2 regions of the Yersinia hibernica genome follow, and region 2 is predicted to be linked to the other one. Evidence: riboswitches for the same ligand, from Rfam matches in the RefSeq annotation. Region 2 holds a riboswitch; the other holds the start of a gene.

Region 1 (16,331 bases), 2.3 Mb from region 2:
CACTTCATCCGGCGTGTTGCTATCCGGTGGCAGTGACCCATCACCGGCCACACGGCGCACTAACAGCAGCTTCTTACCAATCAGCGTCGGCGATTTTTGCGTTGAGACCACGGAACCTACCACTCTGGCCAGTTGCATGATTTACTCCTGCCTTAACAGTTGAATGTGACGGGCTAACAGCTGGTCTTTTGCCAGCGGTGTCACCAGCGTAGGGTGGTCGATAAGCAACCAGCCGGGGTCGAGTGTGGCGAGATCGCGATAGCTCAACACCTGGCCTGCATAAAACCGTACCGCCATGCCTTGGCTGTCACTGAAACTCAGCGGCATACGGCGCAGTGCCGCAGCGGGCAGCGCTGGCAATAGTTGGCGCTGCAAACTGATATGCACTTTCATGCCCCATGACCATGCTTCGTTCAGGGCCGCTACCGCCGGGCAGCGGGTGTCGGACTGTGCTAACCGGCAGATAAATGCCAAGTCCGGCAACATTAAATGCAGCGTGGCATGGTGGATGAATAGCGCAGGATCAAGCCCGGCGCGGAGCTGGGGCAGCAGCAAGGTATGCACCCGGCGTTCGCGCTCAACTAACCGCGTGACAATCTGGCTGACCAGTTGTTCGGTTTGTGCCTGCGTTAAGTTCATGGCTGCGTTGCCTGTGATGGCGTTAACAATGTGGCAAATGCCGCCGGATCATCGGCACCTGCCGCATTGGCCTCGTCGGTATCAATGTGCATTTCCAGTTTCATTTGGGGTGAAACGCGGATAACCACATCATCCATAATCAGCCGCCGACCACTGCCTTGGATTGCCACCTGCACTCGGTCACCGTGTTTGACCCGATAGATAAGGGCGTCCAGCGGTGACATATGGATATGCCGCAGTGCCACAATCACGCCGTGGGGTAACTCCAGTTCGCCGTATGGGCTGACCAAGCGGATAGCCGGAGTGTCGTCCAAATTACCCGACATGCGCAGCGGCGCATTGATACCCAAAGTGCGGGCGTCGGTGCGCGAAATTTCTACTTGGCTGCGGCTGCGTAATGGCCCCAGGATGCGAACATTGTTTAAACTGCCTTTTGGCCCGACCAAAGTGACCGTCTGTTCGGCGGCAAATTGGCCGGGTTGTAGCAGCGCTTTTTTCTCGACCAGCGGCTGATTGGGAAATAATTGCTGGTAGTCCTGCACCGCGAGGTGCAGGTGTCGGTTGGAAACCCCAAGTGGGATCGGACGAAGACGCATTTCGTCGAGGATCTTACTGACAACGGGTTCCAGTAACGCTTTTTCCATCAGATTTTTCCTCGTTTACCTAAGTGGATACAGCGAAAGCGAGGCTCGCCTTTATGGCGTCGGCAAGCCGGGTCGAGGCAGAGATTGCAGCTCACACGCACAGCCGGCTGGGCCTCACTTTCTGCACTCTTTTTTTCCGCGTTCAAGGCTATTGCCGGGGCATCGTCGGTGGCGGCAGGCCGAGGGGCTGCTGCCTCTTCAACCTCCGCCTGCTCATCGGCGGACACTTCAGAGATAACAACCTCGATGGCGACCTCGTGCGCAACTTCGCTCAAGGTTGGCGCTTTGGCGGCTATCGGCTCACATTTGGGCGCTTGCCAATGCGCCATTAACGCATCTGCCGGGCGGGCCAATACTGCGTGCGAGACTAAACCATGGTGTTGTTGGGCAAGGGCGACACCGCTGTTGATTGCCGCCTGTACCGAGGCCACATCACCGGTCAGGCGGATTAACATCCAGCCAGAACCGTTGGTTTTTTCAATCCCGGTAAGGGTGACGGATGCCGCTTTTGCCATGGCATCCGCCGCGCCTATCGCCAGCGCTAGACCGTTAACTTCAAGTAAACCCAGTGACGTTTTCACGCTGTGTTCCTCTTCTTAACCCTTAGGCAGAGGTCGGTAAAATGGCTTCTACATCGCTGTGCGGGCGTGGGATAACATGGCAAGATTTCACCTCACCCACCGCGCTGGCTGCTACAGAACCGGCGTCAACCGCTGCTTTTACTGCGCCGACATCGCCACGGACCATCACTGTGACCAGGCCAGAGCCGATTTTTTCGTATCCCACCAGCTGTACGTTGGCAGACTTGACCATGGCGTCAGCCGCCTCAATAGCAGCGACTAAACCTTTGGTTTCAACTAAGCCCAATGCGTTGTTCATATTTCATTTATCCTTTTATGGGTTGTGGCTATAACTTAAACGGTAAACCTTTCACCAGTCGGGCGGCATTGTTGCCTAGCCGCCGTAGTGGGTCTGAGTCTTGTGCCCACGCTTGCCGAAACAGCGGGCTGGTGGGCGGTAAATTGCGAAAATGCAGCACGATTTCGTCGGCAGAACACGCCAGCCCCACTAATAATGGGGAGCGGGTCGCCGCCTGCCAGGCGCGTTGTACGGCATCACCCTCGTCGTCTTGCTGCCATTGCCAGGGAATTCCCTCCTCTTCAATTCCCAGTAATATCGGGTGCCAGACCGCCTCGGGTATTGACGAGGTTAGGCTGATAACAATGGCGGGTGCATCATGGGAAAAGTTCATCGGCCACTCTCCCGCTGATAGGCCAGAATCAGCCCGGTTGCCACCGCATTACGTGGGCCTTCACTGGCGCGAATATTGCCGCGACCGGCCACCAGCTTGTAGTGGGAGAGGGCGTCGGTGACCAATTGCGGGATTTCAAAGTCCAGCGACGAGCCGCCAACCAGCACCACGAAGGGGATATCGCGGATATTGCCGGTCGGGCTGACTTGGCGTAGGGCGCGAAGCGCATTGGTGACGAACACCCGCTGTTTGGCGGAGCGGCGGATATTGCGCACTTTTTCCAGTGCATAATCACCCGGCAGTGGCACCAGCCCCTCGGGTTTGACGACCACTAATCGGGCAAAAACCTCGGGCGGCAGCGGTTGTGGGAAGAACTGCACACTGCCGTCTTCATGGCGCAGATGGAATAGACTTTCCACTTTTGCCAATGGATATTTTTTGATGTCTTCGGCTAAATAGCGGTCTTGAAGATCCAGCTCAGAGGCAATGATCATCGTGACCATATCCCCAGCGCCGGCCAGATGGGTTGCCACGATTTGGCCTTGGGCATTGATAATGGAGGCATCGGTAGAGCCCGCGCCCAAATCGAGGATGGCGAGTGGCCGCCTTGTCCCTGGTGTGGTCAGCGCGCCGAGTATCGCCGCTTCGGCTTCCGCCCCCCCGACTTGTACATCAATGTTCAGGGTCTTTTCGATCTCACTGGCGATATGCGCCATTTGCAGACGATCAGATTTCACCATGGAGGCGATACCCACCGCCTGCTCAAGCGAGAACTCACCCGCCAGCCCGCCAATGACATTAACTGGCACGGCGGTATCAACGGCCAGTAGGTCTTGAATGAAGATTTCATTGGTGGGTTTGTTGGTCAGCTCCGCCATGGTCTGGCGCACGTGTTCGAGCATGCCGCCGATATTGGTGCCCGCTTCGCCACTCACATTGTCCAGATGCCGAAAGCGGTTAACTGCGGTCATAATGGCCTCTGCTCCGGTGGCAACATCCACGCGGACAGTACGGCCATCGGCGAATAACTCCAGATGCCCGGCCGGGATGGAGCGGGCTTTAACATCCCCTTCTGGCGTTTTCACCACTACCGCCGAGCGCGTGCCAATCAACGCGCGTGCCACGGGAACAATATTTTTGGTTTCTTCGGCACTGAGTTCGAAGACCGTGGCAATACCATAAGGGTTAGAGAGGGTTTCAATCACCTGACCTGGCATGGCAACTTCAACCGCCGCCAGCATGCCCATTGGAATGCGGTCGATATGCAGCACTTCATCGACGATGGGCAGTGGATTATTTAGGCGGTTGCTGACCAGAACCCCATCATCGCGTTGCAGGATAATCGCGCTAATGCGGTATCCGGCACCGCTGGCGGCATTAACCACCGCAGCGACATCAGCAAAATCCACTGCGGATGGCACCACCAGAATGTAAGGTTGGGCAGGGTCACGGGTGACCAGCTCATCAAGAGTGATAGTCAGCCCGACCCCCAACCCCAGCCCTCCGGGGGTTTTCGGGTTGTGGCCGATCATGGTGGATTCAGTGATAATGGTTTCAGTGATAGTTTCCATCGCCACATCACCAATTACCGGGGTTGCCTCGTTAATACGGATCAGACTGATATCACTGAGCGCAATACCGGCCTTTTCCACCAACAAATTCAGCGCCTTATTAATGCCGAAAATGTTGCGTTGCGTCCCTTTTATACCGGTGGTTTCGGTTAGGGTGCTGGTAACAAAGTGCAGCTGACCATCAGTCATGCATTGTGCCAATGCGACTTCTGTTGATGAGTTGCCGATGTCTACCCCGACGATGTAATCCATATCTCTTACCTTAAGTTGCTGACAGTAACACCCCACTGATTTAGCCGAGGTGAGCGAAGGGCCTATATGTCTAGGGGCGCTCCGGCGGCTCACGCCGCTACGACCCCAACGACCTATTTCCCTTCGTTTGATATCGCCAAATTAATCGTCGCCTTTTAGCTTCTTGCGCTGGACATACAAAACGGCGGCTTCGCGCACGAAAGCAGCGCAAATAATCGCTTTGTAGGTCTGTTCCAAGTCATCGGCGATGGCATGTAACTCTTCTTTGCTGGAGCGGTATGGGCGCAGGGCGTTGTAGATATCCAGCACCTTGTCATCGGGCACCGCGGTCAGCTCGGCCGCACGTTCGAAGTTCATTGCCAGCAGTGGGCGACCGGCATCTTTGGCGATAGATGCCTGAATACGCAGGATTTCTGGGGTAATACGTAAATCCTGTGAAGTCACACTGCCATTCAGCACGTTAGCCAATGTCAGGTCATCTAGCGTTTTGTTTGTGGCGGTTTTCACCCAATCAGGGTGTTTATTCGCCAGCGGATAATCAGCGACTTTGGCATCACTGCGCGAACTGACCGCTGGAGCACAAGCTGCAGTTGGCGTTTGGCCTTGTAAGCTGTTCATCTTGCTCAGCACATCGCGAACCATGGATTCAATAGCTTCGGAATTCATTGTGTTTTCCTTTGTTAAAGCGCCACCCGGAGTTCCTGAGGATTCTTGCCAGTCACCACATATTTGGTTTCTTTAATGTGCAGAATCGCGGATTTGGCCTGATATTTTGGCCGGGCCATTTGGTCATTTAGGGTCGGAACCGGTTGTGGTGATTCCCGTTTGGCATAGCGGGCGGCGTTTTTACCAATCAGGCGATAGGTTTCCAGTGTCAGCAGTGGGGCCTGTGGAAACAGCTCTAAGTTGGAGAGCGGTGGCAGACCTTGCTGGTGAATCACCGTGGTGCCTTTTGACTGGATGCCGATAGAGATCCCCGAGCCGCTCAAGCGGTTGCCCTCAACTGCGACAAAGGCCACATCGGAGGATTTAAAGCAGCGGATGACGCGTGCTTTGATACCTTCTTCTTCGATTCCGGCAATCACTTCGCGCAGAATATTTTTGTGCGGTATCCCGACGATATTGGCGGTTTGCGACAATCCAAATGCCGGGCCGACAGCAATAATGACTTCATCCTGCTGGGTGCCTGGACGCGCTTCCCCCACTTCAGTGAGAAAATCCCCTGAAGCCACGGCGGTTGCCGTTGGCGCAGCTTGGGTCTCTTGCTTAAAGGAGACGGTATTCTGGTCTCCCTGCATTTCCTGCAATACGCCTTCAATAATTTGGCGTAACAGTTTTTCGTTAATATCCACCATTTCGTGAACCCCTTAGCCAAGCTCATTTGGATCAAGCGCGTTTGGAATATTTTTAATTTCTTCCCAACGTGCACCTTCCAGCCGGTAACCGGTAGCTGGCCCTGCGTAGTCATTGACGTCATTCACCGCTGACAGCACCTGGTTATCACCTTTGATAATGGCCGAGGTATGCAGGTAGTCACCGGCAATCTTGGCTTTCTGGATGTTGAGCATGTCTTGCGCCACATCTTCAAAGCCGCCTTGCGCCAAGGCTTTCACGACTTCCAGACCGGTGCGGTTTTTGCTGATAACTTCTTGAGCAAATTTGATGTCTTCGACGATATTGCGCTCTGGCATATCTTTTGAGCCGTGGGCATAAGTTGCCGCAATCACCTCTTCGTCAGTGATAGGCGGCAGGCCCATTCCGGCAAATACAGCTTGCAGAGCGCGTGCAGCTTTATTGCGAATCGCCACCACATCCGCTTCCAATACCGGGCGCAGGCCGCCATCCACTTTCAGGTCGCGCTGCATGACGTTGTAATCGTCAAAGTCTTCGGCATCTTCGTTGGAGCCGGCGAACATGTTGTCGTAGTTCGGCACCGCCGAATAACCGGAGGAGATAAAGTCAGTACCCGGCAGGAATTGCATCAGCAGACGAGCGGTACGGCGCATATCTGAGTGGGTAAAGGTCTGGTCGTTACTGGAGGCACATTCCAAATCCAGCGCCGAACAAATCAGGTTTTCCGCCAAAATGGCGCGAATGCCCGATGGCACCGCTGATGGCACGCCGACACAGCTGACAGAGCCGTTTTGCAGCCCCTGAACCCCGGCGGCTTTGGTGATATAAATGCAGCGCGCTTCCAGATACAGCATGGATTTTCCCTCGGCGTAGCCCATTTGAACTTCGGAGCCGGAACCGGAGGTAAAGCGCATTTTTAAGCCGCGTGATGCATAGGAAGAGGCCAGGAAACCTTTTGACCATGGGGTATCGTCGCCGTCGGTAAATACCGGCTCAGTGCCATAAACTGAAATGGTTTCCGCGTAACAGGTGTGGCCCAGCATCCCCAGTTTCAGCTCAGTGGCTTCCTCCAAAGAACATTGAGTCAAAACTCCTGGGCGGCCCACTTGCGAGCCAACCAACAGCGCAATAGCATTGAATGGTGCGTAGCGGGCTACCGCCACGGTGGTTTCTTGCTCATCAAAACCGCGGAATGCACCCTCGGCGGCGTCGGCGGCAATTTGCACCGGGTTATCTTTCACGTTGGTGACGTGGGCTTGCTGTGATGGGGTACGACGGGCGCGCATTTTCTGCATCGACATCATCATTTCCACCACATTCATGTGGGAAACCACCTCGACGATTTTGGCCGGTGTCATGGCGGTCGTCAGCGGCACAATGGTGCGGCGCGACACATTGGGGTCACACAGCATATTGGCCAACTTGACGGAATCCATCTTCATCACTTCTTCCGCATGCTCTAGATTGATACCGTAGCGGGCGATAAAGTGGTCAATTAGGTCGAAACTGCTTTGTGGCTTGCCGTCGAGCTCAGTCACCACGCCGTTCACAATTTTGATGGATGGTTTTGGGTCGTTCGGGCTTTCCATGGCAATAAAGCCTTCTTCGATCCACTCTTTGACAAAACCGTCCTGATTAACCGGGCGTTTTGCCAATGCTTCAAATCTTTTCGATTTCATGAAACAGCCTCACTGTGGCATCAGATATAAGAAGGGCGGTCATTTTTCGGTTCAGCGCCTAAGGTGGCTAATACCGTTTTGCCGATCTCACGGGCAGAAATCACAGCCTGGCGAACCGCGCCAGAGTCACCGGAGATAACCAGAATCACTTCGTTACTAAAACTGGTGCCCTGTGCCGGTGAGCTGTAAGCCACCACATCAACATTGGCGGATTTAACGGCGGTATCGGCCATCAAAACACCGATGGATGCCGGTGCGCCGACAATCACACCACAAGAGCGCCCCAGCGGTGCGCCGAAAGCTTTTTCTAATGCATGACTGGCGCGGGCGCTGTATTGCAATTCAATGTGGCCCGCTTCATTGGCGTAAACATCGCCGAAAGTCCGGTCCAACTCTTTCAGTGCTACTTCCACCGCACGTTTGACGTCAGAAACGTCATCGCCACCGAAAATAATCAGCGAACCATGGCCAGCGCCACCCTTGGTATCGCGTGGTAATTCAATGCTGACCACTTCGGTATTGGTGGCTTTTACTGCTTCATCCGCCGCCATGATGTGCGGGCCAGCGCCAGTGCGAGCGCCCAAAATACCAATGGAGCGATAACGTTTTTCGAGCTTCATTGCATCTAGTAAGGCGCTATCGACGTTGGCGATTACCAGTCCGACCGTGTCACCGATCGCGGTTCCAACAAATTCCGTTAAACTGCAAGTTTTCTCAGCCATAGCCGTATCTCGTTGTTTATAGGATGGTTGTTTATTGAATGATGGTTTATCAAATGATGGTGCAGAAGACGCCGGAGCGTGTTCACCGACTTTTGCTATCACCTGCGCCATAATTTGGTCGACCAGGTCATTGCTTTTCATTGGCTATTTCCCTTGGGTAAAAATTTCTCAACATCGGTGTGTGGACGTGGGATGACATGGGTAGATTTCACTTCCCCCACGTTAGCGGCTGCAATTGCGCCAGCATCAGTCGCCGCTTTTACCGCCCCGACGTCACCACGTACGATGACAGTGACCAGGCCGGAGCCAATTTTTTCATAGCCTACCAACGTCACATTGGCCGATTTCACCATGGTGTCAGCAGCTTCAATGGCAGCGGTCAACCCTTTGGTTTCCACCATTCCTAGTGCTTCTTGTTGCATAAATACCTCGACGGAATATCAGATGCCGTGTTCTGGCTTGGATTGTCATGTTCAGAAATAACGTTGTCAGGTTCGTGCTGGAATTGAATATACAAACAAGCAATGAAAAAGAATGGCTGTAATGAATTTACTGGCGAGAATGGTTAGCGACGAAATAACAAAATATTGTCACCATAAACATTAACTTATTATTTTTTAAGTCTATTTAATAATTGATGAGTGACAATAATTGGCTATGGCAGATTCAAAATTAAAATTTAAGTGGTGACAGGCGATATTATCTTTGGTATTTGCGCGCATTAACATAAAGGAAGAGTTGGCTCACATAAAATGAGAAACTGCGAGCTTGATAACAATAATAGAAAGAATAAATGGCAAGAAAGTCACATTATTAAATTCAGTTCTAACTGGTTTATTCTCAGGGCATTGCGGTTGTTTTATGACGACGCAATAGCAATAATTTGTTATTGAAACTCTAGTTTTTGTTTAATGAATGGCAGATTACGACAACACTTTCATTTTCTGTCTCTTTATAGTGGTTGAGTCAAGGGCCGTGCATTACTGAACACAACGTATTAATCATAATAACTTCAAGCAGGGTAACCCTATGAACGACTCACTCAAAGCCCAGTGTATGGCAGAATTTCTTGGCACCGGGCTGTTTTTATTTTTTGGTATTAGTTGCTTGGCGGCAATGAAAGTGGCCGGTGCTAGTTTTGGCTTGTGGGAAATCTGTATTGTGTGGGGGCTTGGAATTTCACTGGCCGTCTATTTGACTGCCGGGATTTCTGGTGCTCATCTTAACCCAGCCATCACCATTGCTTTATGGCTGTTTGCCTGCTTCCCAGGCCGTAAAGTTATTCCTTACAGTGTTGCGCAAATTGCCGGGGCTTTTGGTGGTGCGGCGCTGTCTTATATGCTGTATCACAATTTATTCACTGATTTTGAAACGGCACATCAGATGGTGCGCGGCAGTTTGGATAGTCTGCAACTGGCCAGTATTTTCAGTACCTTCCCATCACCGGCTATTAGTGTATGGCAAGCCGCATTTGTTGAAATCATTATTACCTCAATTTTGATGGGGCTGATTATGGCATTGACGGATGATGGCAATGGTGTTCCTCGTGGGGCATTAGGGCCGCTTTTAATTGGTATTCTGGTGGCGGTGATTGGTGCGGCGACTGGCCCATTAACCGGTTTTGCTATGAACCCCGCGCGTGATTTTGGCCCTAAAATATTTACTTTCTTTGCCGGGTGGGGGAAACTCGCGATGACCGGTGGTCGTGATATTCCTTATTTCATCGTTCCTATTGTGGCCCCTATTATTGGTGCTTGCTTGGGTGCAGCTGTTTACCGCTTCTTTATTGGTAAAAACCTGCCGTGCAAGACCTGTAAGTTGGATGATGAAGAAATAGTAAATTAGGCTATTAAAAATTAATGATGATTTCCTCATCTTGGGACTGCAAATAGGTATTAAGATGAGGGAATTTCGTGATCTATTCTGGTTAATAGACTGATTATAGTCCCCTGTTGATTATGACTCTGGTAAAGTGAATTGTTATTTTCCTTCATTTCACTAAAGCACAAACCTCGACAGGGATATGGGTTTTCCACATTGCAAATAGGAATGAAAATATAACAAAGCAGCAACACATTGTTCATTACAGGGATGATTTATAGTAACAAACGAAACTTAATAACAATAAATTAAAATTAACTGAGAGGTTTTATCATGATTTCTGCCAGTTCTCTAAACTCAGAGCTCATAAATAAAATCGCGCAGGATTTTGCTCAGGCAACCGGGCTGGCTGTGGTCGTGGTGAATATTCACGGCGAAGAAATTTCTGACCTCTTTAACTTCACCCCATTTTGTCAATTGATGCGCCAAGACCCGGTTAACCACCTGCGTTGCCGAATGAGTGATCGCTGTGGTGGCCTTGAAGCCTCAAAATCCAATGAGCCTTGCATTTACCGTTGCCACGCCGGGCTAACGGATTTCTCTATCCCGTTAGTTATCGCCGGCCATTTGGTCGGGTTTGTGCTATGCGGTCAGGTGCGGCTACATTCGGATGTTTACTTAATTGATATCCTTAGTGTTGATAATCACTGGCAACAGAATCCGGCACTGATGGATGAATTCCACAATGTGCCCATTATGGATTTTTCTCGGGTGATTGCTTCAGCGGATTTACTGAAGTTGATTGTGGAGAATTGCCTCAAAAAGCATCTCAACTTTGTGGTTATCAATGACAATATGGGCAGCAAAGAACCGGGTAGAATACGCCCGGTTCACCCCCACGACAGTAAAATGAAGAAAGCATTGCGCTATATTGACACACATTTATCGGAAGAATTGCGGTTGGAAGAAGTGGCCGCGAAGGTTTATCTCAGCCCTTACTACTTCAGCAAATTGTTTAAAAAATATCAGGGCATCGGCTTTAATGCCTGGGTCAATCAGCAGCGGATGGCTAATGCCCGTGAGATGTTGCAACACAGTGACTGGAGCATTGCCAGTATTGCCAAGAATTTAGGTTTTTCCCAGACCAGCTATTTCTGCAAAGTGTTCCGTCAGACTTACAATGTGACACCGCAGGTATTTCGCTCGCTTTCTTCTGAGCGTAGCGAAATGGAATGACAGTTATTGATCTAATATCAATTGGTCATGCTATTCACTCAAGATTATCTATTTAAAAATTAAACCTAGTATTAATAATATAAAATAAATAATGGCAATTTATTGCTGTTTTTTTTAACTAAAATGTCATCATAACTTATTGTTTTTAATGGTTAATAATCATATTCAGTGACAATTATTTGTTATGGTTTAGCAAAAAAATTATTCGCAAAAAATAAAATTAACCATTTTTTCCGATCAGAAAGGCGTATATTAATTTTAAGGAATTCTATCAGGCTATCAATTAATAAATGGCCTGTTATAACAGTGTAAATAAAGAGATAAATTACATAGTAAGAAAAGAAATTAATAACAGAGTCTACTGTAATTAGATAATTTCAGTTACTGAAATGGTTATGTCGTGTACTTGCACTAAAGTCACGATTGGGAAGGGGGTGACAATCCCCCGCAGCCCCCGCTGCTGTGATGCTGACGAACCCGCTGAGACCACTGATCCATAGGATTGGGAAGGTAGCGGGGGAGGATGAAGCTAAGCCAGAAGACCTGCCAAATCAGTAAAAGAGTTTCAACTCCTTCGGTGGGAAGCGGGTTGTCATCAGATGCGCGCAGCGGTGTCGTTGCGTAACTGCACCTTTTTGACCCTGCAAATCCCGCTTGAAATGGCGGGATTTTTTTATGCAACACTCAGGCAAACAAGCATTTATCATCGCAGGCACCGGCAGTGGATGCGGTAAAACTACTGTCACGCTGGGTATTTTGCGGGCGCTGATGGCGCGTGGATTGTCGGTGCAACCTTTCAAAGTCGGGCCGGATTATCTGGATACTGGCTGGCATACCGCCGTCAGTGGCGTAATTTCGCGCAACCTCGATGCCTTTATGCTGCCATCCGCTACCCTCAATGGGTTGTATAACCAGCATATGTGCCATGCCGATGTTGCGGTGATTGAAGGCGTCATGGGGTTGTATGACGGCTATGGGACTGATCCTGATTATTGCAGCAGTGCGGCGATGGCCAAACAGTTGGGCTGCCCGGTTATCTTGTTAGTTGATGGCAAGGCCGTATCAACCTCGGTTGCCGCCACCGTGCTCGGTTTTTGCCAATTTGATCCTAATCTCCACATTGCAGGCGTGATTGTTAACCGCGTCAATTCAGATAATCACTATCAACTTATTCGCCATGCCATAGAACACTATTGCGGCATTCCAGTATTGGGTCGTTTGCCGGTGATGGAAGATGTGGCATTGCCATCGCGCCACTTAGGGTTGATTCCGGCGCAAGAGCGCGGCGGACCAACTGGCAAACAGCCAGATAGCGACCCACGTTGGCAACGGCTGGCTCAGCAGGTTGAAGAATTTATCGATCTGGACAGATTGCTGGCTCTGACTTCTGCCACTGAACTCCCGGTGGGCACCCCGCCCGCATTACCCCCGCAGGCCTTGGCTGATGGCCTAACATTGGCCTTAGCCGAAGATGAAGCTTTTAATTTTTACTATCCCGATAACTTGGATTTGCTAGAGCAAGCCGGGGTGCGCATCCAACGTTTTAGCCCCCTACATGACCGCCATTTGCCCGCCTGCCAGATGATTTATCTGGGGGGCGGTTACCCGGAAATCCACGCCCCGGTGTTGGCCGCTAATACCGCGATGCATGCCGCATTACAGCAAGCCCACCGGCAGCAAATCCCGCTGTATGCCGAATGCGGCGGCTTGATGTATCTGGGCGAAGGTTTAACTGATGAGAATGGGCAACGCCATTCGATGGTAGGAATCTTGGCCGGTGACAGCCGGATGGGAAAACGTTTAACCCGCTTTGGCTACTGCCAAGCACAGGCCAACAGTGACACGTTATTGGCAGCACAAGGCGAGATTTTACGCGGTCATGAATTCCATTACTCCGATTTTACCAGCCCATTGACGCCAGTTTTTGATAGCAGCAAGTGGCGCGATGGTGCAGTTATCCAGCGCTGGCGCAGTGGCTATCAAGTAAAACGGACTCAGGCCAGCTACCTGCATATTCACTTTGCTCAACGCCCCGGTTTACTGGATGGCTGGCTGACTGCCGCCCGGAGTGTGCTATGACCCTGAGCGCATGGTTTGTTGCTTTCTTATTGGACCATTGGCTGGGTGACCCGCCGCACTGGCCGCATCCGGTGCGCTGGATTGGCAACCTGATTACTCAACTGCAACGAGTCATCCGCGCAGTCTGCCGCAGTGAGCGGGCGCTGAAGTGGGGCGGGGCGGTGCTGTGGTTGCTGGTGGTCGGTATCACCGGGCTGACCAGTTGGGGGTTTTTATGGCTGATGACAGCGATTAACCCGTGGCTCGGCTGGCTGGCGCAAGTGTGGATGATTTACACCTTGCTGGCCGGGCGCTGTTTGAGTGACGCGGCACTGTTGGTGTTTACTGCGCTACAGCAGGGGTCATTGGCGCAAAGTCGCGAAAAACTGTCATGGATTGTCGGGCGGGATACTTCGCAACTGGAAAAACCGCAAATTACCCGCGCCGTGGTGGAAACCGTGGCGGAGAACAGTGTTGATGGCGTGATTGCACCGCTGTTTTTCTTAATGTTGGGCGGTGCGCCGTTGGCAATGGCCTACAAAGCGGTCAATACCCTTGATTCGATGGTGGGATACAAAACACCGAAATATCGGTCGATCGGGTATGTCTCGGCGCGCATGGATGACTTGGCAAATTGGGTTCCAGCACGCTTGAGTTGGTTGCTACTGAGTGCCGCCGCCTGGCTGATTCAGGCCGATTATCGGCAGGCGCTGCGCATTGGCTGGCGTGATCGTTATCAGCATTCCAGCCCGAATTGTGCTTGGTCAGAAGCCACGGTGGCGGGTGCGCTGGGTATCCGCTTGGGCGGCCCAAATGACTATTTTGGTGAGCGAGTAGAAAAACCCTGGATGGGTGATGCGCGGCGTGACGTGGCCCTGAGTGATATCCCGCGCAGCATCCATTTGATGACGATGGCGTCGTTATTGGCTCTTTTACTATTCGCATTGGCTAGGCTGCTGTTGGCCGGGATTTGATAAGGATAACCCCATGAGCTATATAAAGAATCCACAAGAAATCGAGCAAAACAGCTTTGCTATTATTGGTGACATTATTGCCCATGAACGGCCCGATTATGTGTTTGTCAGTGAGATGCATGAAGCGGTTATCAAACGGGTTATCCACACCACAGCCGATTTTGACTGGCTGGATATTCTGCATTTTTCACCGGAGGTATTGAGCCGTATTGCGAAGGCTATCAGCCGGGGGTGTACCTTATACACCGATACCACCATGGCGATGTCGGGCATCAATAAAACCCTGCTCAAGCAGATGGGCTGTGAATGCCGCTGCTATATCAGTGACCCTCGCGTGGTAGAAAGTGCGCCAATACAGGGTATTACCCGCTCGATGGCGGCGGTGGATGTTGCGTTGGCAGAACCCGGTGAACAGCTATTTGTCTTCGGCAATGCGCCAACCGCGTTATTCCGCTTATTGGAGCGGCAAGCCACGCCGGTGGCGGTTATCGGTGTGCCGGTCGGTTTTGTCGGGGCGGCAGAATCCAAAGATGCGCTAGTTGACAGTGATTTGCCCTGCATTGCCGCACTGGGGCGCAAAGGGGGCAGTAATGTGGCAGCGGCCATTGTCAATGCCATCCTCTACCAGTTACGGGGGGCGGTATGAGTGACAGTCTGACCAGTGCTGACATTATGCAGCAAAACCAGCCATTAGACAGCATTTGGCATAATGGCAAGCAATACCGCAAAGGCTACACCACCGGTTCTTGTGCCACGGCGGCGGCGAAGGTGGCCGCACTGATGGTGTTGCGCCAGCAAGTGATTGATCAGATTTCTATTGTCACTCCCTCTGGCATCACCCTGTGTTTGAATGTTGAGCAGCCTTTGATTGAAGGCCAGCAGGCAACTGCGGCGATTCGCAAAGACGGCGGTGATGATGTTGATGCCACCCACGGCATGCTGATTTTTGCCCGCGTGACACTCACTGAACTTACGGAGATTACCCTCCGTGGTGGTGAAGGGGTGGGGACGGTCACCCGCAAAGGAATTGGTCTGCCGCTGGGCAGCAGCGCCATTAATCGCACCCCACGCCAGACTATCGAAGCCGCTGTGCGCGAGGTCATCGGCCCACTACGCGGTGCAGAGATAGAAATTTTCGCGCCAGAAGGGGAAGAACGGGCAAAGAAAACCTACAACGGGCGGTTGGGGATTCTGGGCGGCATTTCCATCATCGGCACCACCGGCATTGTGACGCCGATGTCAGAAGAGAGCTGGAAACGCTCATTGGCGCTGGAGTTGGAGATGAAACGGGCGGCGGGTGAAGATCGCGTTATTTTGGTGCCGGGGAATCACGGCGAGCGTTTTGTTCGCGACCATCTGGGCCTCGATAGTCAGCGGGTGGTCACCATGAGTAATTTCGTCGGTTATATGTTGCAAGAAACAGTGCGGCTGGGCTTTCGCCACGTCCTGTTAGTGGGGCACCCCGGCAAATTAGTCAAAGTGGCCGCCGGTATTTTTCACACTCACAGCCATATTGCGGACGGACGGATGGAAACGCTGGTGGCGCATCTGGCCTTACTGGGCGCGCCGCATGCGTTATTACTTGAAGTTAATCAGTGCGATACCACAGAAGCGGCAATGGAGTTAATTGCCGAACAGGGCTGGCAGCAGGTGTATTCGCGCATTGCGGTGCGCATTTGTGAACGGGTCGCTGAAATGATGCGTTTTTCCGTTAATCCACCCCAGTGTGACGCCATTTTATTCTCTTTTGATAATCAGGTGCTGGGCAGTAGCCGGCCACTGGATGAGATTGTGGAGGCGCTCCGATGATTACTGTGGTGGGTATTGGCCCCGGTGATACTCAGTATCTGACTGCGCAAGCGCGGCGGGTTATTAACCAAGCCGAGGTGCTGATTGGTGGTAAACGCCACTTGGCAACATTCAGTGGCAATAGCAAAGAGTCGCGCTTACTGGATTCTGATCTGCTGGGGTTATTAGAGTGGCTGGATAGCAACAAAAATCGCGCCATTGTGGTCTTGGCCTCCGGTGATCCTCTGCTGTATGGCATCGGGAAATTATTGGCAGCGAACTTCAGCGCCGAGGAGTTGCAGATCGTCCCCGGCATCAGCGCAATTCAATATTTGTGCGCCA
Region 2 (16,331 bases):
TTTCTGGATTACAGGAGATATAAAGGATACGCGGATAAGCCTGTACCAGTTTGACCGTTTCATCATCCAACCCGCTGCGCGGTGGGTCGACAAAAATGGTTTCGCAGTTATAGCTGCTTAAATCAATACCTTTCAATCGGTTAAACTCGCGAACACCCTGCATTGCCTGAGTAAATTCTTCTGCAGACATCCGGATTATTTGCACATTGTCGATATGATTGGCGGCAATGTTGTATTGCGCCGCTGCCACTGACGGTTTGGCAATTTCAGTCGCCAGCACCCGCTCGAAATTACGTGCTAATGCCAGCGAGAAGTTGCCATTGCCGCAGTACAGCTCCAATAAATCACCGCTAGCCTGTTGAGTGACGTCAATCGCCCATTCCAGCATATGAATATTCACCGCAGCATTAGGTTGGGTGAAACTATTCTCGACCTGACGATAAATCATCTCGCGCCCGGCGACCGGCAACACTTCGTCAATATAGTCGTGATCCAGCATGATTTTGGTTTTTGATGCCCGGCCGATGAGTTGCAGATCAAAACCTTGCTGGCGCAGCTGGTCACGTAATTGCCGCGCTTTTTGCTGCCATTCTTCATCTATTTGCCGGTGATATAGCATGGACGCGATCAGTTTACCGCTCACAGTCGATAAGTAATCAATTTGGAACAGTTTGTAGCGCAAGATGGGCTCAGCTCTGATGGCGGCCATCAGGGCACTCATCAGACGATTGATTAGCAAACTAGCCACCGGGAATTGCTCGACCCGAATTCGCAACTTGGTCTGCGGGTCAAACATGATGTGGTACAGATCATCGCCATCGTGCCAAATACGGAACTCGGCCCGCATGCGGTAATGCTGTGCTGGGGAGCGAAATATTTCCGCGGTAGGGGCTTGAAACGGCGACATCATCGCCTGAAGACGGGCAGATTTTTCCGCTAATTGGTGGTCGTAGCTATCTGTCGGCAGGATGTCGGGCGTCATGATTTTTCTCGTCTGGCCAGTATAAAAGAGAGTTGCTGCTGCGGATTGTAGGGAAAGTGGAAGTGATGTCCAGTTTTGTTATATATATTCCACGTTCTAACGTTGGAAGTCTAGACATCTATTTGACTTGATCGTAGCATGGCGGTCCGGCCTCATGTTGTGACTTAAACACTTAAGAGTTAAAAGGGAATCCGGTGTAAATCCGGAGCTGACGCGCAGCGGTAAGGGGAAGTTAAGGCGATAGGTTTCAATCAGACACTGTCCGTAAGGATGGGAAGTCATCGCCGGCTCTGTTTAGCAGAGATCCCAAGCCCGAAGACCTGCCGGTATACGTCGCAATATTCGTGGTCGTCGCGTAATACCGGCCATGGCACTGCGGCATCCGCTATGTGTGTTTGGATGCTATTTCTAATGACAATTAAAAAATATTCGCTGTTCACAGCCCTTTCTGTGACGGCATTTTCTGGCTGGGCGCAGGACACCACCACCACCGGTAATAAAGATGAAATGATGGTGACCGCCAGCCGTTTTAAACAACCGGTCTCGACGGTATTAGCTCCCGCTGATGTTGTTACCCGCGATGATATTGACCGCTGGCAGGCAAAAAGCCTCAATGAAGTGATGCGCCGGTTACCGGGGGTGGATATCTCTCAAACCGGGGGGCTGGGTCAGGGCTCTTCTATGTATATCCGCGGCACTGAAGCTCGGCATGTTTTGGTCTTAGTTGATGGCATTCCTCTGGCGCGCACCGGTATTGTCAACAGTGTCAGTCTTAATCAGATTCCCATTTCCTTAGTACAGCGAGTGGAATATATCCGCGGGCCGCGCTCCGCCGTTTATGGTTCTGGTGCCATTGGCGGTGTTATCAACGTGATTACCCAATCTGACCAAGAAGGCGCGCAGATTAATGCCGGGGTCGGCTCTAAAGGCTACCAGCAATATGATGGCAGTGTTCGCCAACGTTTTGGTGATACCTTGGCAACATTGGCGGGTGGCTATCAAACCACCAATGGTTTCAATATCAAACCTGACTCTAATTATTCGGTGGACAGTGACCGAGACGGTTTTCGTAATAAAAATTTCTGGGCAGGATTGGATCATCAGTTCAACCAAGAGATTTCGGGATTTGTTCGCGGTTATGGTTACACCAATAGCACCGATTATGACGTCGGCAGTACCCCTTATCTGCCGGAATACAGTGGTGATAAAGAGCGTTTGTATAACCACACTTATGATGCTGGCTTGCGTTATGCTTCAGGCGCTTACTCTTCTCAGTTCATTGCGAGTTACCAAAAATATAAAGATTACAACTACAGCAGCCAATTAGGCCGCTATGGGGTAGCCACTACGCTCGACGATATGGATCAGCGTAATCTGCAATGGGGCAACACTTATAGCTTTGAAAATGCGACGCTAAGCGCAGGGCTTGATTGGCAGCAGCAACGTTTGGCTTCATCCAACACTACTATTTCTGATACCTACAAGCGCGATAACACCGGCTTATACCTGACTGGGCAGCAGAAAATAGGCAATGTGACATTAGAAGCTTCTGGTCGTGAAGATAAAGATGAACAATTTGGTTGGCATGAAACTTGGCAAACCGCGGCTGGCTGGGAGTTTGTTCCCGACTATCGTGTGACCTTATCTTATGGTACCGGCTTCTTGGCACCATCATTGGGTCAACAGCACGGAGCGCAGCGCTTCAGCCCACGGATTGAACCCAACAGTAACCTTAAACCGGAAGAATCGCGCCAATGGGAAGCGGGATTGGAAGGCATCACCGGGCCGGTTGACTGGCGCTTGTCTGCTTATCACAACAAAATTGACAACCTGATTGATTACTACTCTGCCCCGCTGACCTACATTGGGCAATATTACAATGTTAATTCAGCGACGATAAAAGGCGTGGAATGGACTGGGAACCTGACTACCGGCATATTTACCCACGCGGTCACATTGCAATACATTGACCCACGTAATGATCTTAATAATGAGGTCTTAGCTCGCCGCTCTAAGCAACAAGCTAAATATCAGTTGGATTGGACGATGTTCAATATTGATATGGACGTTTCTTATCAGTACTTCGGCAAACGCTATGATAATAGCACCTCGATGTATAACTCGACCCAACGTGAATTGCCGAGTTATAGCACACTAGACGTTTCAGCTGGTTATCCGGTTACTTCTCATCTAACAGTTCGTGGTAGAATTGCTAACCTGTTTGATAAAGAATACGAAACGGCTTATGGCTATAAAACCGCTGGACGAGAGTATTACCTCACAGGAAGTTATAACTTCTAACAAGGTTGATGCTGCGCTTCGCCCGACAGCGCTGATTTTTGATTCCGGTGTTGGCGGGCTATCTGTCTATCAAGAGATTCGGCAATTGCTGCCGGATCTCCACTATATATATGCGTTCGACAATGTCGCATTCCCTTATGGTGAGAAGTCCGGCGAGTTCATCGTCGAGCGCGTATTGGACATTGTCACTGCGGCACAACAGCGCCATCCGCTGGCGATTGTCGTTATCGCCTGTAACACTGCCAGCACGGTTTGCCTTCCCGCACTACGCGAACGTTTTACTTTCCCTGTTGTGGGGGTTGTCCCGGCTATCAAACCTGCGGTGCGCCTAACCCGTAATGGCGTGGTCGGCCTATTGGCCACCCGTGGCACAGTTCATGCTTCTTATACTCGTGATTTGATTGAACGCTTTGCGACAGACTGCAAAATTGAGTTACTGGGATCATCTGAGCTGGTGGAGTTGGCGGAAACCAAGTTACATGGTGGTGTTGTTCCGAAGGAAGCCTTAAAGAAAATCCTTCATCCTTGGCTGGCGATGCGCGAACCACCGGACACCATTGTATTGGGTTGCACTCATTTCCCTCTATTAACAGAAGAATTGGCTCAAGTATTACCGGAAGGTACCCGGATGGTTGATTCTGGTGCAGCCATCGCGCGCCGTACTGCCTGGCTCATATCTTCCCAAGAAAATGTGATTTCTTCCGATGAAGAAAACATCGCGTATTGCATGGCGTTTAATGCTGGCACTGATGCTTTATTACCCGTTTTACAGGGCTACGGCTTTCCATCGCTGGAAAAACTGCCAATTTAATGGCGTTTTGACTAAAGAATCAGCGGTTGAAAAGTTTTTTCAAATTAGGGGTTGCAGGCTGTCAGGAACTCCCTATAATGCGCCTCCACTGACCGGGAACAACGAAACACATCTCGCCGGGTCAGGAAGAGAAAAGAACGGTTTTGACTTCGCAAGAAACAAAATAATTCCTTGACTCTTCAGCGGGAAAGCGTATTATCTGCCTCCCGCGTTACCGTAAGATTCGCCGCAAGGCAAACGGGTAACGAACGCTCTTTAACAATTTATCAGACAATCTGTGTGGGCACTCGCAAGACGATATCAAAGCCTGTTTCGACAGGCAGAAATAATCAAAGTCTTGAAGAGTGACCAAAGCAGTACACATTTGAACTTCGGTTCGAATGCATATTTGCAGAAAGTAATCTTTGAGCATCGCCATTTCGGTGGCAAATCAAACAAATCTTAAATTGAAGAGTTTGATCATGGCTCAGATTGAACGCTGGCGGCAGGCCTAACACATGCAAGTCGAGCGGCAGCGGGAAGTAGCTTGCTACTTTGCCGGCGAGCGGCGGACGGGTGAGTAATGTCTGGGAAACTGCCTGATGGAGGGGGATAACTACTGGAAACGGTAGCTAATACCGCATGACGTCTTCGGACCAAAGTGGGGGACCTTCGGGCCTCACGCCATCGGATGTGCCCAGATGGGATTAGCTAGTAGGTGGGGTAACGGCTCACCTAGGCGACGATCCCTAGCTGGTCTGAGAGGATGACCAGCCACACTGGAACTGAGACACGGTCCAGACTCCTACGGGAGGCAGCAGTGGGGAATATTGCACAATGGGCGCAAGCCTGATGCAGCCATGCCGCGTGTGTGAAGAAGGCCTTCGGGTTGTAAAGCACTTTCAGCGAGGAGGAAGGCATAAAGGTTAATAACCTTTGTGATTGACGTTACTCGCAGAAGAAGCACCGGCTAACTCCGTGCCAGCAGCCGCGGTAATACGGAGGGTGCAAGCGTTAATCGGAATTACTGGGCGTAAAGCGCACGCAGGCGGTTTGTTAAGTCAGATGTGAAATCCCCGCGCTTAACGTGGGAACTGCATTTGAAACTGGCAAGCTAGAGTCTTGTAGAGGGGGGTAGAATTCCAGGTGTAGCGGTGAAATGCGTAGAGATCTGGAGGAATACCGGTGGCGAAGGCGGCCCCCTGGACAAAGACTGACGCTCAGGTGCGAAAGCGTGGGGAGCAAACAGGATTAGATACCCTGGTAGTCCACGCTGTAAACGATGTCGACTTGGAGGTTGTGCCCTTGAGGCGTGGCTTCCGGAGCTAACGCGTTAAGTCGACCGCCTGGGGAGTACGGCCGCAAGGTTAAAACTCAAATGAATTGACGGGGGCCCGCACAAGCGGTGGAGCATGTGGTTTAATTCGATGCAACGCGAAGAACCTTACCTACTCTTGACATCCACAGAACTTAGCAGAGATGCTTCGGTGCCTTCGGGAACTGTGAGACAGGTGCTGCATGGCTGTCGTCAGCTCGTGTTGTGAAATGTTGGGTTAAGTCCCGCAACGAGCGCAACCCTTATCCTTTGTTGCCAGCACGTAATGGTGGGAACTCAAAGGAGACTGCCGGTGATAAACCGGAGGAAGGTGGGGATGACGTCAAGTCATCATGGCCCTTACGAGTAGGGCTACACACGTGCTACAATGGCAGATACAAAGTGAAGCGAACTCGCGAGAGCAAGCGGACCACATAAAGTCTGTCGTAGTCCGGATTGGAGTCTGCAACTCGACTCCATGAAGTCGGAATCGCTAGTAATCGTAGATCAGAATGCTACGGTGAATACGTTCCCGGGCCTTGTACACACCGCCCGTCACACCATGGGAGTGGGTTGCAAAAGAAGTAGGTAGCTTAACCTTCGGGAGGGCGCTTACCACTTTGTGATTCATGACTGGGGTGAAGTCGTAACAAGGTAACCGTAGGGGAACCTGCGGTTGGATCACCTCCTTACCTAAAGATACGCATTGCGCAGTGTCCACACAGATTGTCTGATAGAAAGTAACGAGCAAATAAAGCCGGACTGAGAAATTAGTCGGGCTTTAGTACCTTGTTGGGTCTGTAGCTCAGGTGGTTAGAGCGCACCCCTGATAAGGGTGAGGTCGGTGGTTCAAGTCCACTCAGACCCACCAACTCACCATTCCCTGTTGAGTTGCAGCAATAAGGTGATTTTGCTTTTTATATGGGGCTATAGCTCAGCTGGGAGAGCGCCTGCCTTGCACGCAGGAGGTCAGCGGTTCGATCCCGCTTAGCTCCACCATATAAAAAACTATTTCAAAACGTACTGCGGTCGCAAGACTCAGTGGGTTGTGAAATATTGCTCTTTAACAATCTGGAACAAGCTGAAAATTGAAACATGACAGCTGAAACTTATCTCTCCGTAGAAGTGCTGAGATAAGGATTAACCTGTCATAGAGTCTCTCAAATAATCGCAATGCGACGATGTCGAAAGACACCTTCGGGTTGTGAGGTTAAGCGACTAAGCGTACACGGTGGATGCCTAGGCAGTCAGAGGCGATGAAGGGCGTGCTAATCTGCGAAAAGCGTCGGTAAGGTGATATGAACCGTTACAACCGACGATACCCGAATGGGGAAACCCAGTGCAATTCGTTGCACTATTGCATGGTGAATACATAGCCATGCAAGGCGAACCGGGGGAACTGAAACATCTAAGTACCCCGAGGAAAAGAAATCAACCGAGATTCCCCCAGTAGCGGCGAGCGAACGGGGAGGAGCCCAGAGTCTGAATCAGTTTGTGTGTTAGTGGAAGCGTCTGGAAAGTCGCACGGTACAGGGTGATAGTCCCGTACACAAAAATACACTTGCTGTGAACTCGATGAGTAGGGCGGGACACGTGACATCCTGTCTGAATATGGGGGGACCATCCTCCAAGGCTAAATACTCCTGACTGACCGATAGTGAACCAGTACCGTGAGGGAAAGGCGAAAAGAACCCCGGCGAGGGGAGTGAAATAGAACCTGAAACCGTGTACGTACAAGCAGTGGGAGCACCTTCGTGGTGTGACTGCGTACCTTTTGTATAATGGGTCAGCGACTTATATTTTGTAGCAAGGTTAACCGAATAGGGGAGCCGTAGGGAAACCGAGTCTTAACTGGGCGTCTAGTTGCAAGGTATAGACCCGAAACCCGGTGATCTAGCCATGGGCAGGTTGAAGGTTGGGTAACACTAACTGGAGGACCGAACCGACTAATGTTGAAAAATTAGCGGATGACTTGTGGCTGGGGGTGAAAGGCCAATCAAACCGGGAGATAGCTGGTTCTCCCCGAAAGCTATTTAGGTAGCGCCTCGTGAACTCATCTTCGGGGGTAGAGCACTGTTTCGGCTAGGGGGCCATCCCGGCTTACCAAACCGATGCAAACTCCGAATACCGAAGAATGTTATCACGGGAGACACACGGCGGGTGCTAACGTCCGTCGTGAAGAGGGAAACAACCCAGACCGCCAGCTAAGGTCCCAAAGTCATGGTTAAGTGGGAAACGATGTGGGAAGGCATAGACAGCCAGGATGTTGGCTTAGAAGCAGCCATCATTTAAAGAAAGCGTAATAGCTCACTGGTCGAGTCGGCCTGCGCGGAAGATGTAACGGGGCTAAACCATGCACCGAAGCTGCGGCAGCGACGCTTAGGCGTTGTTGGGTAGGGGAGCGTTCTGTAAGCCGTTGAAGGTGAACTGTGAGGTTTGCTGGAGGTATCAGAAGTGCGAATGCTGACATAAGTAACGATAATGCGGGTGAAAAGCCCGCACGCCGGAAGACCAAGGGTTCCTGTCCAACGTTAATCGGGGCAGGGTGAGTCGACCCCTAAGGCGAGGCTGAAAAGCGTAGTCGATGGGAAACAGGTTAATATTCCTGTACTTGGTGTTACTGCGAAGGGGGGACGGAGAAGGCTAGGCTAGCCGGGCGACGGTTGTCCCGGTTTAAGCATGTAGGCGGAGTGACTTGGTAAATCCGGTTGCTTATCAACGCTGAGGTGTGATGACGAGCCACTACGGTGGTGAAGTAGTTGATGCCAAGCTTCCAGGAAAAGCCTCTAAGCATCAGGTAACATTAAATCGTACCCCAAACCGACACAGGTGGTCAGGTAGAGAATACTCAGGCGCTTGAGAGAACTCGGGTGAAGGAACTAGGCAAAATGGTGCCGTAACTTCGGGAGAAGGCACGCTGGCATTAGGTAAAGAGACTTGCTCTCGGCGCCGAAGCCAGTCGAAGATACCAGCTGGCTGCAACTGTTTAATAAAAACACAGCACTGTGCAAACACGAAAGTGGACGTATACGGTGTGACGCCTGCCCGGTGCTGGAAGGTTAATTGATGGGGTCAGCCGCAAGGCGAAGCTCTTGATCGAAGCCCCAGTAAACGGCGGCCGTAACTATAACGGTCCTAAGGTAGCGAAATTCCTTGTCGGGTAAGTTCCGACCTGCACGAATGGCGTAATGATGGCCAGGCTGTCTCCACCCGAGACTCAGTGAAATTGAACTCGCTGTGAAGATGCAGTGTACCCGCGGCAAGACGGAAAGACCCCGTGAACCTTTACTATAGCTTGACACTGAACATTGAGCCTTGATGTGTAGGATAGGTGGGAGGCATCGAAGCGTGGACGCCAGTCTGCGTGGAGCCAACCTTGAAATACCACCCTTTAATGTTTGATGTTCTAACTCGGCCCCATAATCTGGGGTGAGGACAGTGTCTGGTGGGTAGTTTGACTGGGGCGGTCTCCTCCCAAAGAGTAACGGAGGAGCACGAAGGTTAGCTAATCACGGTCGGACATCGTGAGGTTAGTGCAAAGGCATAAGCTAGCTTGACTGCGAGAGTGACGGCTCGAGCAGGTACGAAAGTAGGTCTTAGTGATCCGGTGGTTCTGAATGGAAGGGCCATCGCTCAACGGATAAAAGGTACTCCGGGGATAACAGGCTGATACCGCCCAAGAGTTCATATCGACGGCGGTGTTTGGCACCTCGATGTCGGCTCATCACATCCTGGGGCTGAAGTAGGTCCCAAGGGTATGGCTGTTCGCCATTTAAAGTGGTACGCGAGCTGGGTTTAGAACGTCGTGAGACAGTTCGGTCCCTATCTGCCGTGGGCGTTGGAAGATTGAGAGGGGCTGCTCCTAGTACGAGAGGACCGGAGTGGACGAATCACTGGTGTTCGGGTTGTCATGCCAATGGCATTGCCCGGTAGCTAAATTCGGAAGAGATAACCGCTGAAAGCATCTAAGCGGGAAACTTGCCTCGAGATGAGTCTTCCCTGGGGCTTTAAGCCCCCTGAAGGAACGTTAAAGACTATGACGTTGATAGGCTGGGTGTGTAAGTGCAGCGATGCATTGAGCTAACCAGTACTAATGATCCGTGAGGCTTAACCTTACAACACCGAAGGTGTTTTAGAGAGAATTTTGATTTTCAGCGATGTTTACAGATTGGATTGACTGGCTGCGTGATGATTATCATGGAGCGGGTTGATTGAAACAGAATTTGCCTGGCGGCCATAGCGCGGTGGGACCACCTGAACCCATGCCGAACTCAGAAGTGAAACGCCGTAGCGCCGATGGTAGTGTGGGGTCTCCCCATGCGAGAGTAGGACACTGCCAGGCATCAAACACGCATTATCAGAGTGACATCTGGTGATGGACAAAATCGCCAGAGGCGGTTTTGCACAGCGAGGAGCGCTGGCCCTGAAGAGGGTAAGTATCGGGAAGATACACGTAAAAGAATCGGTGGAGCGGTAGTTCAGTTGGTTAGAATACCTGCCTGTCACGCAGGGGGTCGCGGGTTCGAGCCCCGTCCGTTCCGCCACTTATTTAAATTATGCCTGCTAATTTTAGCAGGCATAATGTTAAGCGTAATCTAGGGGCGTAGCTCAGTTGGTAGAGCACCGGTCTCCAAAACCGGGTGTCGCGAGTTCGAGTCTCTCCGCCCCTGCCATATAAATAACCCTTCGTGAAAACGAAGGGTTTTTTTATGCCTAAAATAATCATTTGGCCGATTTCCTATACATTTAACAACCCGCTAGACCAGCCTTTCCCTTCTATCTTCTTCTCTATGTAGCTCCTTGTGATATTTTTCTACATAGAAAATACTGCTCACTTTATGCATTCAAACAATATCTCTCGCTCAATTAATAATCTCTAATTGTCTGTATTTTTGTTAAATCACCATGAAAATGTAGAAGGTAACGTTCCCAACTCATACCTATTTAGCTGAATTTATGTACAAAACGATTGTAATTCTATGGTGTGATATTGCTCATTATTACTTTCACAAAATGTACTAAAACTAATTAACATTTTAGCTATCAGGAAGCTCACCTTAAAAAACACCATGTGCTTTTAGCACAATATTATCTGCAAATTGGCCGAAGTTCAGGGCAATCAATGACCTGAATGATCATATTAACTGTTCTTCGTAATAGTAGTAGGTCAGCGGCTCGACTATGGCAAGTGAGGAGATAAATATGTACAGGCGTTTACTGTTAGCAGCAGCGGTGACAGCCGCAATGTGGAGTACAGCCCAGGCAGCTCCACTCGTCGTGGGTTTTTCTCAAATAGGTTCAGAGTCCGGTTGGCGATCTGCGGAAACCAAGGTTTCTAAACAAGAAGCGGAGAAACGCGGAATAACATTAAAAATCGCGGATGCTCAGCAAAAACAAGAGAACCAAATCAAAGCCGTCAGATCGTTTATTGCTCAAGGTGTTGATGCCATTTTCATTGCTCCGGTGGTCGCTACTGGTTGGACACCAGTATTACAGGAAGCTAAAGAAGCCAAAATTCCGGTATTCCTACTGGACCGTATGATTGAGGTGAATGACCCCACTTTGTATACAGCGGCAGTCGCTTCGGACAGCGTATATGAAGGTAAAGTTGCCGGTGAATGGCTGCTGAAAGATGTGGCGGGCAAGCCTTGTAATGTTGTTGAACTCCAAGGTACGGTTGGCTCCAGCGTCGCGATTAACCGTAAAAAAGGGTTTGCTGACGGGATAGCCTCCGCGCCTAATGTGAAAATAATTCGCTCCCAGTCCGGCGATTTCACCCGCAGTAAAGGCAAAGAGGTTATGGAAAGTTTTATTAAAGCGGAACAAAACGGTAAGAATATCTGTGCCGTCTATGCTCATAACGATGATATGGCAATTGGTGCCATTCAAGCTATTAAAGAAGCCGGTTTGAAGCCAGGTACAGAAATAAAAATCGTTTCTATCGATGGTGTGCCAGATATCTTCAAAGCAATGAGTAGTGGTGAAGCAAATGCAACTGTTGAATTAACACCGAATATGGCCGGCCCTGCTTTTGATGCCTTAATTGCACTCAAGAAAGACGGAACCCAACCTCCTAAATTTATCCAGACAGAATCCCGCCTGCTACAGCCAGATACAGCTAAACAGGAATATGAATCCAAGAAGAGTCTAGGTTATTGATTCTAAAGGCGGGGGAAACCCCGCCTGCTTTCGTCACCTGTATTTAGGCAATATATGAGCCGTTTTTGAACGTGGGTACATTTGATGGAAACACTGCTAGAGGTTCGTGGCTTATCAGTTGAATTTCCTGGTGTTAAAGCATTAGATTCTGTGAATTTCTCTCTACATCGTGGTGAGGTCGTCGCTTTGTTGGGGGAGAATGGTGCGGGAAAATCGACTTTAATCAAGGCATTAACTGGGGTCTATAAGCGGGCCGCCGGTGAAGTTTATTTAGAGGGTGTTGCCATTTCTCCTATTGATACCGCTGATGCCCAAAATATGGGGATTGGTACTGTTTATCAAGAGGTGAATTTACTGCCGAATATTTCTATTGCAGCGAATCTCTTTATTGGCCGCGAGCCATTACGTTGGGGGTTTGTTGACCATCAAACCATGAATCGGCAGGCAGAAAAATTACTCAAAGGTTATGGTTTAATACTGGATGTTCAGCGCCCATTAGCTGACTTTTCTATTGCAATACAACAGATTGTCGCAATCGCGCGGGCGGTTGATTTGTCTGCAAAAGTGTTGATTCTGGATGAGCCAACGGCGAGTTTGGATGCTAAAGAAGTCAGTATGTTATTGGATATTCTGCGGCAGTTGCGTGACCAAGGTATTGGCATGGTTTTCGTGACCCACTTTCTCGACCAAGTCTATCGGATCAGTGATCGCATTACTGTTTTGCGTAATGGCAAACTCGTCGGCACGAAAGCCACAGCTGAACTTCCCCGCATTGAATTGGTTCAGATGATGCTGGGCCATAGCTTTGATGAGCAATTACTGAAACGCAGTGAGCATAATATTGCAGTAAGTAACCCATTGGTTGAATTCAAGAACTATGGTCGGCGAGGGGTTGTGGATAACTTTGATTTATCGGTTTCTCCTGGTGAAATTGTTGGGCTCGCGGGGTTATTGGGGTCTGGCCGTACTGAGACGGCACAGTTAATTTTCGGCGTGACCACACCTGATACTGGCGAAGCTAAAATCCAAGGCCAGCCGGTGAAGATTAGAACGCCACGTAAAGCATCAAAATACGGTTTTGGTTATTGCCCGGAAGATCGCAAAACCGATGGCATTGTGGGGGCCGCAACGGTCCGAGAAAATATTATTTTGGCCCTTCAGGCTCAACGTGGCTGGCTGAGGCCAATTTCTATGCGCGAACAGACTCAAATTGCAGAGGATTTTATTCAGCAATTAGGTATCCGTACCCCTGGCCCTGAACAGCAAATTCAGTATCTGTCCGGCGGAAATCAGCAAAAAGTATTATTAGCCCGCTGGCTGGCGACAAAACCCCGATTTTTAATTTTAGATGAGCCGACGCGGGGGATTGATGTCGGAGCACATGCTGAAATTATTCGCTTGATTGAAAAACTGTGTGACCAAGGGTTGGCGCTGCTGATTATCTCCTCCGAATTAGAGGAGTTGGCTGGTTATGCCGACCGCATCATTGTCCTGCGAGATCGTCGGCATATTGCACAACTCAGTCACGATGAGATTTCAGTTCCCGCCATTATGCAGGCGATCGCGGTGCAATAAGGAGTTATCTCATGGGAAACAGGAGCCTATCTATGCCGCAAAGGCCGCGTAAAGTTAAATGGGTCTTGCCAAAAGGAGCCACTCAGTTTGCTGCTCTGGCGGTCATTTTATTGATTGATAGCTTAGTCGCTCCACACTTTTTCTCCATTCATATTCAGGATGGACGGCTATTTGGCAGTGTCATTGATATCTTAAACCGGGGTGCACCCGTTGCTTTATTAGCTCTGGGAATGACATTAGTGATTGCAACCGGGGGCATTGATTTATCTGTTGGGGCGGTAATGGCAATCGCCGGTGCCACGGCGGCGACCCTGACCAGCGCAGGGTATCCTTTTTTCACGGTATTGGTTGCAGCGCTTGCCGTTGGGGCACTGTGCGGGTTGTGGAACGGTTTTTTAGTTGCGGTGTTACAGATTCAACCGATTGTCGCCACATTGATGTTAATGGTTGCCGGGCGAGGTATAGCTCAGCTTATTACACAAGGGCAGATTGTCACATTTGATAGCGGTGGGTTGGCTGAGTTAGGCAGCAGCACGTTGATGTATATGCCAATGTCTGTCGTCATAGCATTCAGCATGCTGATTATTGTGTGGTTATTGACGCGCAAAACAGCATTAGGGCTATTTATTGAGTCAGTTGGTATCAACTTGCGCTCCGCGCGCAATGCGGGGGTAAGTACCCGGCTGGTGCTGATTGCGGTGTATGTGATTTGTGGCATCTGTGCCGCGGTGGCGGGCATTATTGTGACGGCCGATATTCGGGGGGCTGATGCTAACAATGCCGGTCTATGGCTGGAGTTGGATGCCATTCTGGCGGTGGTTATTGGCGGCGCATCCTTAATGGGAGGGCGTTTTAATCTTTTACTCTCGGTGATCGGCGCTTTGATTATTCAGGGTATGAATACTGGGATTTTACTTTCAGGTTATCAACCGGAATTTAATCTGGTTCTTAAAGCCATCGTCGTATTAGCCGTATTGGTGGTGCAGTCACCGATGATTTCATTAAGTCATCTCTTCCGGAGGCGAAAATAATGTTAAAGCGTAATATTCCTTTGCTGATGACTATCGCCGTTTTTATTCTGGGCTACGCCTTTTGTCTCAGCCAATTCCCCAGTTTTTCTTCCACCCGTGTTTGGTGTGACTTACTGACTGATAATGCTTTTCTCGGCATTGTTGCTGTCGGGATGACCTTTGTTATCTTATCTGGTGGTATCGATTTATCTGTCGGTTCAGTTATTGCGTTTACTGGCGTATTACTGGCAAAGCTAATCGGAACTTATGGTATTCATCCTATGTATGCGTTTGCTATCGTCTTGGCTATGGGGGCGATGTTTGGCGCATTCATGGGCTGGATTATTGACTCACTGAAGCTGCCAGCATTTATCATCACTCTTGCTGGAATGTTTTTTGTCCGTGGTATGAGCTTTATTGTATCGGAAGAGTCGATTCCCATTAATCACCCACTTTATAGCCAGCTGGCGAATTATGCCTGGAAAGTTCCCGGTGGTGGGCGATTTACCCTACTGGCGCTGATTATGCTATTGGTTGTGGCGTTTGGTATTTTGCTGGCCCATAGAACCCGCTTTGGTCATAACGTCTATGCTATCGGTGGCAACAGTGTGTCAGCCGCCCTAATGGGGGTTCCGGTTAAACAAACCACGATAAAAATCTACATGCTGTCGAGTACCTTGGCAGCCCTATCCGGGATTGTTTTCTCTCTCTACACCTCGGCCGGTTATGCATTGGCGGCCAGTGGGGTTGAGCTAGATGCAATAGCCGCCGTCGTGATTGGTGGCACTTTGCTTACCGGCGGTATTGGCACCGTTTTTGGCACTCTGTTTGGTGTGCTGATTCAAGGCCTTATACAGAGTTACATCACGTTCGATGGCACACTTAGCTCGTGGTGGACCAAGATTGTCATCGGGATCCTACTATTTAGCTTCATTGCTATTCAAAAGGCGATGAGTGCTTTTTATTTAAATCGCCGTGCTCGCTCCTCAACCGCCACCACTTAGTCCTGTATAGCGCTTTGAGCTGCGTTATTCATGGGGGTTTTTAATAGCTGGCGGATTAAGGTTTGTTGGTCACTGTTTTGCAACCAAACGGCATACAGTGGCCGTACTATCGAGGGAATCTCAGTGTTGATAATCAACTCTGGGTACTCTTTTTGCCAATGTTCAGGTAGAAAAGCGCAGCCGCCGGTAGTTTCCAGCAGTTGCCGGGTTAAATGGGCTGAAGTTGTCGTGAGCACTGGCATTTGCTCGCTATTGAGTAGACGATTTTCTTGCTGATGAAAATCTGCCCCCCATTCAAGTTTGATGTATGGCACTTCATTTGCATTTTTATGCTGGGTTTCGTCGTCAATTTCCGCTGATAGCGACAGGGGAATTGAAGAGAACAAACGCAATGAAAAATGCCCTAGCAGCAGGCTGGCTAACTCATCCATTTTGGGGGGCTCGGTCGTTATCAATAAATCGAGTTGCCGTTCGTGCAACTGCTTGACCAGCGATTGTCGTAAGGCAATGCGCGCCTCAAGGCGTAATGCCTCTCGTTGTTTATATAACTGTTGCAACCAAGGAGAGAGGTAAGCCTCCCAAAGCGAGGCGGTTGCACCAATCGACAACTCGGTGTGTTGCAGCGAATGTACGACTTCTTTTTTGGCTAGCTGCCAAGTACTCATCAGTGTTTCAGCATAAGGCACCAGCCGTTCACCGGCCGGGGTCAGGCGAATATTATTGCGATGACGAGTGAATAAATTTGCACCTAATTGATTTTCCAACTGACGGATACGAAAACTCACCGCCGACTGCGTTAAGTACAAAGATTCAGCTGCGCGACCAAAGTGGCGAGTTCTACTGACCTCCAAAAAGGTTTTCAGTAATTCGGTATCCACACCCATCTCCAATTTTTTTTGTCGTTAAGATTTAAATGTTTTGTTTTACACGATGTCAAGCCTATCTAATACTCCGCGCCATAAACAGCACGACCATGAGAGAATTAGGAGCGTGTCAGATGGCGGATAGCTTCATCACGACCAATCGTTTTTTTGATAATAAACATTATCCTCGCGGGTTCTCGCGTCACGGCGATTTCACCATTAAAGAGGCGCAATTACTAGAGCGCCACGGTTACGCTTTCAACGAACTTGATCTTGGAAAACGCCAGCCTGCAACGGAAGAAGAACAGCTGTTTGTGGCTGTTTGTCGCGGC

What was found. Region 2 has a riboswitch for cobalamin ahead of btuB (TonB-dependent vitamin B12 receptor BtuB). Riboswitches for the same ligand answer to the same signal wherever they lie in the genome.
Region 1: linked by a shared signal. The riboswitch ahead of D5F51_RS11425 (cobyrinic acid a,c-diamide synthase CobB) and the one ahead of btuB (TonB-dependent vitamin B12 receptor BtuB) in region 2 are both predicted to bind cobalamin.

What each region holds. Positions count from the first base shown of each region.
Region 1 is NZ_CP032487.1:2,411,790-2,428,120, reverse strand. Features, by position in the region: gene D5F51_RS11495 (EutN/CcmL family microcompartment protein) at 1-138, opposite strand, end outside; gene pduM (microcompartment protein PduM) at 142-639, opposite strand; gene D5F51_RS11485 (phosphate propanoyltransferase) at 636-1,283, opposite strand; gene D5F51_RS11480 (BMC domain-containing protein) at 1,283-1,864, opposite strand; gene pduJ (propanediol utilization microcompartment protein PduJ) at 1,887-2,162, opposite strand; gene D5F51_RS11470 (glycerol dehydratase reactivase beta/small subunit family protein) at 2,191-2,535, opposite strand; gene D5F51_RS11465 (diol dehydratase reactivase subunit alpha) at 2,532-4,358, opposite strand; gene pduE (propanediol dehydratase small subunit PduE) at 4,500-5,024, opposite strand; gene D5F51_RS11455 (propanediol/glycerol family dehydratase medium subunit) at 5,039-5,710, opposite strand; gene pduC (propanediol dehydratase large subunit PduC) at 5,726-7,390, opposite strand; gene pduB (propanediol utilization microcompartment protein PduB) at 7,411-8,253, opposite strand; gene pduA (propanediol utilization microcompartment protein PduA) at 8,250-8,534, opposite strand; gene pduF (propanediol diffusion facilitator PduF) at 9,142-9,957, shown strand; gene pocR (transcriptional regulator PocR) at 10,267-11,169, shown strand; cobalamin riboswitch at 11,543-11,734, shown strand; gene D5F51_RS11425 (cobyrinic acid a,c-diamide synthase CobB) at 11,845-13,248, shown strand; gene cbiB (adenosylcobinamide-phosphate synthase CbiB) at 13,245-14,201, shown strand; gene D5F51_RS11415 (cobalt-precorrin-8 methylmutase) at 14,215-14,847, shown strand; gene cbiD (cobalt-precorrin-5B (C(1))-methyltransferase CbiD) at 14,874-16,010, shown strand; gene D5F51_RS11405 (cobalt-precorrin-7 (C(5))-methyltransferase) at 16,007-16,331, shown strand, end outside.
Region 2 is NZ_CP032487.1:148,294-164,624, forward strand. Features, by position in the region: gene trmA (tRNA (uridine(54)-C5)-methyltransferase TrmA) at 1-982, opposite strand, end outside; cobalamin riboswitch at 1,115-1,324, shown strand; gene btuB (TonB-dependent vitamin B12 receptor BtuB) at 1,394-3,283, shown strand; gene murI (glutamate racemase) at 3,228-4,094, shown strand; rRNA gene D5F51_RS00715 (16S ribosomal RNA) at 4,538-6,080, shown strand; tRNA gene D5F51_RS00720 (tRNA-Ile) at 6,183-6,259, shown strand; tRNA gene D5F51_RS00725 (tRNA-Ala) at 6,312-6,387, shown strand; rRNA gene D5F51_RS00730 (23S ribosomal RNA) at 6,597-9,503, shown strand; rRNA gene rrf (5S ribosomal RNA) at 9,615-9,730, shown strand; tRNA gene D5F51_RS00740 (tRNA-Asp) at 9,856-9,932, shown strand; tRNA gene D5F51_RS00745 (tRNA-Trp) at 9,986-10,061, shown strand; gene ytfQ (galactofuranose ABC transporter, galactofuranose-binding protein YtfQ) at 10,591-11,547, shown strand; gene ytfR (galactofuranose ABC transporter, ATP-binding protein YtfR) at 11,632-13,122, shown strand; gene ytfT (galactofuranose ABC transporter, ATP-binding protein YtfT) at 13,134-14,153, shown strand; partial or broken gene yjfF (galactofuranose ABC transporter, permease protein YjfF) at 14,153-15,146, shown strand; gene hdfR (HTH-type transcriptional regulator HdfR) at 15,133-16,014, opposite strand; gene D5F51_RS00775 (MaoP family protein) at 16,134-16,331, shown strand, end outside.